Regions from separate parts of the Streptomyces sp. NPDC050732 genome, predicted to be linked through region 1. Evidence: riboswitches for the same ligand, from Rfam matches in the RefSeq annotation. Region 1 holds a riboswitch; the other holds the start of a gene.
What was found. A riboswitch is a leader RNA that binds a small molecule or an ion and turns the genes downstream of it on or off. The one in region 1 is predicted to bind cobalamin.

Region 2: linked by a shared signal. The riboswitch ahead of cobN (cobaltochelatase subunit CobN) and the one ahead of AB0H82_RS28790 (ABC transporter substrate-binding protein) in region 1 are both predicted to bind cobalamin.

The regions. Positions count from the first base shown of each region.
Region 1 is NZ_JBFAHP010000036.1:75,458-80,396, forward strand. It holds gene AB0H82_RS28785 (iron chelate uptake ABC transporter family permease subunit) at 1-694, opposite strand, end outside; gene AB0H82_RS28790 (ABC transporter substrate-binding protein) at 745-1,749, opposite strand; cobalamin riboswitch at 1,875-2,060, opposite strand; gene AB0H82_RS28795 (VOC family protein) at 2,058-2,513, opposite strand; gene AB0H82_RS28800 (helix-turn-helix domain-containing protein) at 2,510-3,379, opposite strand; gene AB0H82_RS28805 (HAD family hydrolase) at 3,570-4,736, shown strand; gene AB0H82_RS28810 (alpha/beta fold hydrolase) at 4,768-4,939, shown strand, end outside.
Region 2 is NZ_JBFAHP010000013.1:1,121-6,059, forward strand. It holds gene AB0H82_RS13955 (precorrin-2 C(20)-methyltransferase) at 1-564, opposite strand, end outside; gene AB0H82_RS13960 (precorrin-8X methylmutase) at 561-1,187, opposite strand; gene AB0H82_RS13965 (cobalamin biosynthesis protein CobG) at 1,199-2,476, opposite strand; cobalamin riboswitch at 2,582-2,720, shown strand; gene cobN (cobaltochelatase subunit CobN) at 2,754-4,939, shown strand, end outside.

The DNA.
Region 1 (4,939 bases):
CCAGCGCCGCCGCGGCCTCCGGGCCGAACGCGAAGGCGTCGAGCGTACGGGCGTGGCCGAGGCAGACGACCAGCGCCACCACGAGCACCGCGCCGCACAGCCAGACGTCCGTCCAGCCGATCCCGCTCAGCGAGCCGAGGAGCCAGAAGAGGATGCCGCGGGTGGTCTCCGCGTCGCCCGCCGTGAGGACGACGAACGACGTGAGCGCGGAGAACAGCTGCATGGCCGCCACGCCGGACAGCACGACCCGGTCCGTCGTGTCGCCCAGCGTGTGGCTCAGGAGCAGGACCAGCGCGAAGGAGCAGAGCGCGCCCGCGAAGGCGCCCGCCGAGACGGACACCGCTCCCCCGCCGACGCCGAGGACGACGACCGCGACCGCTCCCGTGGACGCCCCGGACGACACCCCGAGCACGAACGGGTCGGCGAGGGGGTTGCGGAGCAGCGACTGCATGACCGCCCCGCAGACCGCGAGGCCCGCGCCGCAGACCGCGGCGAGCAGGGTGCGCGGCATCCGCAGGTTCCAGACGATGCCGTCCCTGATCGGGGTGAGCGGGCTCTCGCCCCAGCCGAGGTGTGCGGCGACGGTCGCCCACACGTCCGGCACGGAGATGTCCGCGGGGCCGATGGTGACGGCCAGGGAGACGGACAGGACGAGCGCGGCGGCTCCGGCCAGCCACAGGAGGCCGTGCCGCACACCCTTCCAGACGGGAGTGGGCGCTGGGGCGAGTACGGGTGCCGCCTCCGTCACTTGACGAGTCCGAATTTCCGCAGGCCCGCCGCGACCTGTTCGATGCCGTCGACCGTGCGGATCGTGGGGTTCATGGCCTGGCCGCTGAGGAGGACGTACCGCTTCTTCTTCACGGCGGTGAGGTTCTTGGTCGCCGGGTTGGACTCCAGGAACTTGATCTTCGCCGCCGCGCTCTCGGCCGACTGCGACTTGCGCGTGAGGTCGCCGATGACGAGGACGTCGGGGTCGCGGTCGGCGACGGTCTCCCAGTTGATCTGGGGCCATTCCTCGCGGGTGTCGTCGAAGACGTTCTTCGCGCCGAGCTCCCGGGTGATGATGCCGGGCGCGCCGCAGCAGCCCGCCATGTAGGGGGCGTCGGAGTTGGCGAACCAGTACAGGAGCGTCACGTCGGAGGCGGCCGCCCCGTCGATGTCCTTCGTGGCCTTCGCGACCCGGCCCTTCAGGTCCGCGACCAGCTTCTCGCCGCGCTTCTCGACGTGGAAGACCTTCGCCAAGTCGCGCACCTCTCCGTAGACGGTGTCCATGGTGAGGGTCTTGACGCGCTTGCCGTCGCCGGCGCCGTTGTTGTCCTTGCCCGCGCAGTCGGTGGGCGAGACGTAGACGGGGACGCCGAGCTCGGTGAACTTCGCACGGTCCGCGACGCCGCCCTTGCCGACCGTGTAGAGGAAGGAGGCACTGACGAAGTCCGGCTCCTTGGAGAGGACCTTCTCCAGCGCCGGGTAGCGGTCGGCGAGCCGCTCCACCTTCGCGTTGTCCTTCTCCAGGTTCTTCAGGACCGGGTCGGTCCACGTACCGGTGCCGACCATGCGGTCGGCGAGGCCGAGGGAGAGGAGGATCTCCGTGGAACCCTGGTCGAGGGAGACGGCCCGCCGGGGCGGCGCGTCGACCTTCGCCTCCTTGCCGCAGGAGGCGACGGTCACCGGATAGCCGTCGGCGCTCCCGCCCGCCGACTTCTCCGACCTCCCCGAGGAGCCGTCGCCGCACGCGGTGAGCGTGAGCATTCCGGCACAGAGCAGAGCGGATATACGGGCCGTACGGCATATACGGGCTGTCGAGGACACGTGATCCCTTGGGTCTCGCGGCTCATACGCGGAGCCTGGCCTGCGTCACGACCTCCGTCGCCCGGTGTGCGAGCGGAGGCGCCAGCAGGTCTTCGGACTCGGGATCGACCGGGCGGGGCGCCTTCCCGGGCGTCCTGGAACGCCCAGTGGCCGTGGCCCCGCCCGTCCCCCTCACCGCTGCGCGTCAGTTCCGGATTCGCACCGGATTCCCTGGCCCAGGTGTGGGTTTGACTGGCTTGCGCAAGTTATCACGCGTCCTTGCGGGACCCGTCCGGGCCTTGGGCCGGTGCGGGCCTCGGCTCGCCGCGGTAGGTGCCGAAGGACCAGCGGTTGCCCTCGGGGTCCTCGATGGCGAACTCGCGGCTGCCGTACGGCTTGTCCTCGATCTCACGGGTGATCTTGACGCCGGCCTCGGTGAGGCGGGCGTACAGGGCGTCCACGTGGTCGGTGACCACGTACGCGCCCGAAGTGCCCGGCTTTCCGCAGGCCGCGGCCGCCGACTCGGGGTCGTACGAGCCGAGCATGATGCCGCCGCCCTCGGGCCAGTCGAGCTGGGCGTGGGCGACGCGGCCGCCGTCCTCGTAGACGGCAGTGCGCAGGAAGCCGACGGTGCCGACGAGGAAGTCGATCAGGGCGGGGGCGTCCTGGGCCTGCAGGGCCGGCCAGACGGCGGGGGCGAGCTTGGTGTCAGGTGTGGTGTTCATGTCTCCCACTCTTCGCCGCCGCCGTGCGACCCGGCTTGGATATTCCGGCACTCTTCGGCCAGCCAGCGGGTGGGGCTCGCCTCCGTGTACTGCTGGAAGTCGCGTACGAGGTGGGAGTGGTCGTAGTAGCCGGTGTCGGCGGCGACCCGGGCGAGGTCCGGCGGCCCGCCCGCTGCGACGGCGCGCACCACGGCGGCCTTGGCGTGCTGGAAACGCATCAGGCGGGCGGCCTGTTTGGGGCTGAGACCCGTCTCGGCGCGGAACAGCGCGGTCAGCCGGCGCTCGCTGAGCGCCACGTGCCGGGACAGGCCGCCGAGGGTGCCCGCGCCCCGGTGCCGGGCCAGCCACGCCCAGGCCTCGGCGACCTCCGGGCGTACCGATCCGGCGGCGCGGTCGTCGGCCGCGCGCCGCCGCAGATAGCCGGAGAGCAGGGCGAAGCGGTCCTCCCACCGGTCCAGCTCGCACAGGCGCTCGCGGAGGTCCGCGGCCCGGTCGCCGAGGACGTCGGTGCCGCCGACGACGAGCTGCCCGGCCAGCGCGGCGGCGGGCAGACCGAGGAGCGGGCGGGCCGCGAGGGGGTGCACGGCGAGCTGGATGCCCGCCTCGTGCTCGGGCTGTACGACGTACGCGGGGCTCTGGTGCAGGCCGCCCAGGACGATGTCGGTGCGCGCCGCGTCCGGTCCCGTGGCCTGGCCGGGGGTGCCGCCGGTGGCGATGGGCCCGTCCAGCGAGAAGATCAAGGTCAGATACGGGGACGGGAGGCCCCGGTGCAGGGCGGGCCGCTGTCCCGCGGTGCGGTAGCCGACCGCGGAGACGACCATGCCGTCGAGCCGCGGGACGGTCCGGACGAACTCACGGGAGCCCATGCGTTCCAGTATGCGGGGCGGGGCCCGGACGGGTCGCGCGGTCCCTCACCGCTACCCGGCACGCCCTCCCCCACACCCTCCGCGTCCGGTGACTTCGATCATGGGAAATGGGCGCCCTGGCCCATAGCATGGCGCGCCGCTCCGGACGGGGCCGCGCATCGCTTTCAGGGAACGGCAGGGACGTAGAGACATGGCAGTACGGGGAGTGCGGGCAGTATGGGGAGTGCGGGCAGTACGGGCAAAGGGCAAGCCGGCCGTCATCGGTGCCACGGGGGCGCTGGCCGCCGCCGTCCTCGTGGGCGGCGCGCTGTGGCCGACGGGCGAGGCGACCGCCGCCGACACCTCCGTGTCCACCGCCCGTGAGCTGTCGCACTGGCCGAAGCCCGTCGCGAAGGAGCTCGGCAAGGTCATCGCGGAGAACGGCCACAAGGGCGCGTACGCCGTCTTCGACGCGGACAACACGACGTACCGCAACGACCTCGAAGAGTCGCTGCTGCCCTTCCTGGAGATGAAGGGCGTCCTGAGCCGCAAGACCATGGACCCGTCCCTGAAGGTCATCCCCTTCAAGGACAGGGCCGGGCACAAGGAGAGCCTCTACAGCTACTACAACAGGCTGTGCGAGGTGGACGACCAGGTCTGTTACCCCTGGGCCGCGCAGATCTTCTCCGGCTTCACGCTGAAGGAGCTCAAGGGGTACGTCGACGAGCTCCTCGCGTACGGGAAGCCGATCCCCGCCGAGTACTACGAGGACGGGAAGCTCACGAGGACCGAGGTGAGGGCGCCGGAGTTCTCGCGCGGCATGCGGCAGCTGTACAAGACGCTGCGGGCGCACGGGATCGAGGTCTACGTGGTCAGCGCGGCCGCCGAGGACCTGGTGCGCATGGTGCTCGCGGACCCGAAGTACGGCTACGGCGTGAAGCCGCAGAACGTCATCGGTGTCTCGATGCAGCTGAAGGACCGGAGGACCGGTGAGGTGACCACCTCACGCAAGGAGATCGCCGAGGGCCGCTTCGGCGAGAAGGACCGCGAGAAGCTCGCGCAGCGCGAGCTGACGCCGAACCTGTGGGCACCGCTGACCTGGTACGAGGGCAAGCCCGCGGCGATCAACACGTACATCGACGAGTGGCAGAAGCCGATCCTCGCGGCCGGTGACACGCCGGTCAGCGACGGGCCGATGCTGTTCCACTCCGCCGACGTGGAGCACGGCGGGGTGCGCGTCTGGGTCAACCGCAAGGACGCGTACATGAAGCAGCTCGACGGGATGAAGAAGAAGAACGCCGAGCGGCAGCGCGAGCTGGGCCAGAAGGTGACCGCCGACAAGCGGTGGCTGACGGTCACACCGGACCAGATCGGCTGACCGGATCGACTGACGGCCCAGAATGGGTGACATGTTCTCCTTCGCCTGTGACGGTGAGACGCTGAGCTGCGCCGAGGCGCTGCCCGGTGCCGGGGCGGCGCGGGCTCCCGCCACCACCGTCGTCCTGCTGCACGGCGCCGGTGGCGGCAACAAGGCGCGGCTGGCCGCTCTGCAGGCCGAGTTCGCGGCGCGCGGCTGCCGGG
Region 2 (4,939 bases), on a different contig from region 1:
GAGCTTCATGACGACCGCCGAGTCCGTCGCCGCGAGGCGCGCGGCCAGCTCCTCCTCGGGGAGCGTGCCCGGCAGGATCGTGAGGATCTCCTCGGCCTCCACGAGGGGCTCGCCGAGCCGGGCCGCCGCCGCGCTCACCGAGGTGACGCCGGGGATCACCTCGGTCGGGTAGCGGTGCGCGAGGCGCTTGTGCATGTGCTGGTAGGAGCCGTAGAAGAGCGGGTCGCCCTCGGCGAGGACGGCGACGGTGCGGCCCGCGTCGAGGTGGACGGCGAGGCGGGCCGCGGCCTCCTCGTAGAACTCGTCGAGGGCGCCGCGGTAGCCGCCGGGGTGGTCGGTGGTCTCCGTCGTGACGGGGTAGACCAGCGGCTCCTCGATGTGGTCGGCCGTGAGGTGCTTCGCCGCGATGGAGCGGGCGATGGAGCGGCCGTGCCGGGCCGAGTGGTACGCGACCACGTCGGCGGACGCGATGACCTCGACGGCGCGCACGGTCATCAGGGAGGGGTCGCCGGGCCCGAGCCCGACACCGTACAGCTTCCCCGGGGCAGTGGTCTCGGTGTTCACTCCGCCTCGCTCGCAATCGCGTTGATCGCCGCCGCGGCCATCGCGCTGCCGCCGCGACGCCCCCGTACGACCAGGTACTCCAGGCCGGAGGAGTGCTCGGCCAGCGCGTCCTTGGACTCGGCGGCGCCGACGAAGCCGACCGGGATGCCGAGGACGGCGGCCGGGCGCGGCGCGCCTTCCTCGATCATCTCCAGGAGGCGGAAGAGGGCGGTGGGCGCGTTGCCGATGGCGACGACGGAGCCTTCGAGGCGGTCGCGCCAGAGTTCCATGGCGGCGGCGCTGCGGGTGGTGCCGAGCTCGGCGGCGAGGTCCGGCACCGACGGGTCGGCGAGGGTGCAGATCACGTCGTTGTCGGCGGGCAGCCGCTTGCGGGTGACGCCGCTCGCGACCATGTTCGCGTCGCAGAGGATCGGCGCGCCGTCGCGCAGCGCCTTGCGGGCGTCGGCGATCACCCGCGGGCTGTAGGCGAGATCCTTCACGAGATCGACCATCCCGCAGGCGTGGATCATCCGGACCGCGACCTGGCTGACGTCGGCGGGCAGGCCGTGGAGGTCCGCCTCCGCGCGGATGGTGGCAAAGGACTCGCGGTAGATCGCCGCGCCGTCCTTCTCGTAGTCGAACACTGTGCTCTCGCTCATCTCGTGGCCGTCGTTTTCATGGTGTTACGTGCCGTGGTGACCGTCTCGGTCAAGGTGCCGCCCGTTACGGGCACGGTCGAGCCGCCGGTGCGCACCGTCACCTCGTAGCGGTCGTCCCCGGTGGCGAGGACGTCGACCCAGTCGCCGTGCGGGTGCCCGCAGCGCCGCTCGCAGCCGGACCAGTGGACGGGGAGTCCGCCGGTGCCCGGCACGGCGTCGGCGCGGACGTCGGCGAGGGACTTGGCGCAGCCCGGGCGGCCGGTGCAGGCGCCGACGCCCAGCCAGGGCGAGTCGGGCGCGGTGACGTATCCGGCGTCGGCCAGCGCGGCCAGCCGTGCGCGGGCGGCGGCGCCGTCGGCGAAGCCGGGGAGCACGAAGCCGCGCCAGGGCGTGACCCGCAGCTCGTCGGCGGGGAGCGGGAGGAGGGCCCGCCACTGGGCGGCGCTCACGCGGCCGAGGGGCGCGTGGACCACCACCGCGCGGCCGACGACGCCCGGGGCGGGTGGCGCGGTGACCGGCGGCCGCGGGACGTCGGCGGGCGTGGCGGCGACGTCGGCCCGGGCCAGCGCGCCGGCCAGGTCCACGGCCTGCCCGGGGGGCAGTTCGCGCACGCGCCAGGCGCCGTTGCCCGCCTCGCGCGCGGCGTCGAGGAAGGCCCCGGCGGCGGCGAGCGCGGCGCGCGGGACGTCGGCCCCGGCGACCCGGAGGGCGTGCCCCCCGAGGCGTACGACCGCGGTCCCGCCCGATTCTGCGACCAAGGTCACATCGCCGCCGGGCCCGGCCACGTCCCCGCGGCCGTCGTCGAGGGCGAACAGGAAGCGGCCGGAGAGCGCTGTCGTCCACTCTTCGGCGCACAGGAGCCGGTCCAGGTCACGGGCCCACAACTGCACGTCGGCGTGGCCGAGTCCGTCGGTTCCTGCGAGCGGGGACGCCACCACGTTCCGCACCCGCTCGTGCCGCTCGGAGGGCAGCAGGCCGGCCTCCGCGAGCAGCCGGGAGAGTGCGTCGCCGCACGCGTCGCCGAGGCCGCGCAGCTCGATGTTGCCGCGCGAGGTGACGCTGAGGTTCCCGTCCGCGAGACGCTCCGCCGCGACCCCGAGCACCTCGGCCTGACGGCCCGTCAAAAGGCCGCCGGGCAGCCGGAGTCGGGCGAGGCGCCCGTCGTCCGCGAGGTGCAGTCGGAGGGCTCCGGGGCAGGCGTCGCCCCGGTCGCGTATGAGGGATTCGCCCTGGTCTGGGGATGGTGCTCGGGTGGGCGGCATGGCGGCGAGCATACCCACGCGGATCCGGCCGGTCGCCTCCCGAGACGGACCGTCCTGGCAGGTGGCCGCCCCATCGGCGGCGGCCAGGACTTACTATGCAGGCGGCGGGCTACCAAGTCCGTCGACGCCAGCGACGGCGTGGGTCCACCAGGACCCGAGGGAGGAAGCCCGGTGCGAATCCGGCGCGGTCCCGCCACTGTGAGCCCCACCCGCGTGGGGTGAGCCAGGAACTCCTGCCGTCCATACGACCACCCGGGGCGCGGACACCCCGAGGAAGGCCTGCGCCCGCATGCTTCTGCTGTTGTCGACCTCCGACACCGACCTGCTCAGCGCCCGTGCGGCGGGAGGCCCGGTCGACTACCGGTTCGCCAACCCGTCCCGCCTCGACCTCGACGGGCTGCCCGCCCTGCTCGACGGCGTCGACCTCGTCGTCGTACGCCTCCTCGGCGGCGTCCGCGCCTGGCAGGACGGCCTGGACCAGCTCATCGCCACCGGCCTCCCGGTCGTCGTGCTCACCGGTGAACAGGCACCCGACGCCCAGCTGATGGCCTCGTCGACCGTGCCGATCGGCATCGCCGCCGAGGCGCACGCCTATCTGGCGCACGGCGGCCCCGCCAACCTGGAGCAGCTGGCCCGCTTCCTCTCCGACACCGTGCTGCTCACCGGCCACGGCTTCGAGCCGCCCGCCGCCGCCCCCTCCTGGGGCCCGCTGGAGCGCACCGCCCGCGCCGGTGTCGAGGGCCCGACCGTCGCGGTGCTCTACTACCGCGCCCACCACATGAGCGGCAACACCGCCTTCGTGGACGCGCTGTGCGGTGCGATCGAGGACGCGGGCGCCCGCCCGATGCCGCTGTACGTGGCGTCGCTGCGCGCCCCGGAGCCCGAGCTGATCGACGAGCTGCGCGCCGCCGACGCCATCGTGACGACCGTCCTCGCGGCGGGCGGCACCAAGCCCGCCGAGGCCTCGGCCGGCGGCGACGACGAGTCGTGGGACGCGGGCGCGCTGACCGGCCTCGACGTGCCGATCCTCCAGGCGCTCTGCCTGACCGGGTCGCGCTCGGCGTGGGAGGAGAACGACGAGGGCGTCTCGCCGCTGGACGCCGCGAGCCAGATCGCGGTGCCGGAGTTCGACGGGCGCCTCATCACGGTTCCCTTCTCCTTCAAGGAGATCGACGAGGACGGGCTTCCCGCGTACGTGGCCGACGCCGAGCGGGCGGCCCGGGTCGCCGGCATCGCCGTACGGCACGCGCGTCTGAAGCACATCCCGGCCGCCGACAAGCGCCTCGCGCTGGTCCTCTCCGCGTACCCCACCAAGCACTCCCGCATCGGCAACGCGGTGGGTCTGGACACCCCCGCGTCCGCCGTCGCGCTGCTTCGCAGGCTCATCGCCGAGGGCTACGACTTCGGGCCCGAGGCCGAGATCCCGGGTCTCGTCTCCGGTGACGGCGATGAGCTGATCCGCGCGCTCATCGACGCGGGCGGCCACGACCAGGAGTGGCTCACCGAGGAGCAGCTCGCCGCCAACCCGGTGCGCATCCCGGCCGCCGACTACAAGCGGTGGTACGCGACGCTCCCGCAGGAGCTGCGCGACTCCGTCGAGCAGCACTGGGGGCCGCCGCCCGGCGAGATGTTCCTGGACCGCTCGCGCGTGGGCAACGGCGGTGACCCGGAGGGCGACATCGTGCTCGCCGCGCTGCGCCGCGGGAACCTCCTCATCCTCATCCAGCCGCCGCGCGGCTTCGGCGAGAACCCCATCGCGATCTACCACGACCCGGACCTGCCGCCTTCGCACCACTACCTGGCGGCGTACCGCTGGATCGCGGCGTCCGCGGCGGACGGCGGCTTCGGCGCCGACGCGATGATCCACCTCGGCAAGCACGGCAACCTGGAGTGGCTGCCCGGCAAGAACGCGGGCCTCTCCGCCGCCTGCGGCCCGGACGCCGCGCTCGGCGACCTGCCGCTGATCTACCCCTTCCTGGTCAACGACCCGGGCGAGGGCACGCAGGCCAAGCGCCGCGTGCACGCCACGCTCATCGACCACCTGGTCCCGCCGATGGACCGCGCCGACTCCTACGGCGACATCGCGCGCCTGGAACAGCTCCTCGACGAGTACGCGCAGATCAGCTCGATGGACCCGGCGAAGCTGCCGGCGATCCGCGCGCAGATCTGGACGCTCATCCAGGCCGCGAAGCTCGACCACGACCTGGGTCTTGAGGACCGTCCGGACGACGACGGCTTCGACGACTTCCTGCTGCACGTCGACGGCTGGCTCTGCGAGATCAAGGACATGCAGATCCGTGACGGTCTGCACGTGCTCGGTACCGCCCCGGCGGGCGCCGCCCGCGTCAACCTCGTCCTCGCGATCCTGCGGGCCCGCCAGATCTGGGGCGGCACGACCGCCCTGCCCGGTCTGCGCGAGGCCCTCGGTCTCGACGAGTCCGCGGCGACGCGCACCACCGCCGACGCGGCCGAGGA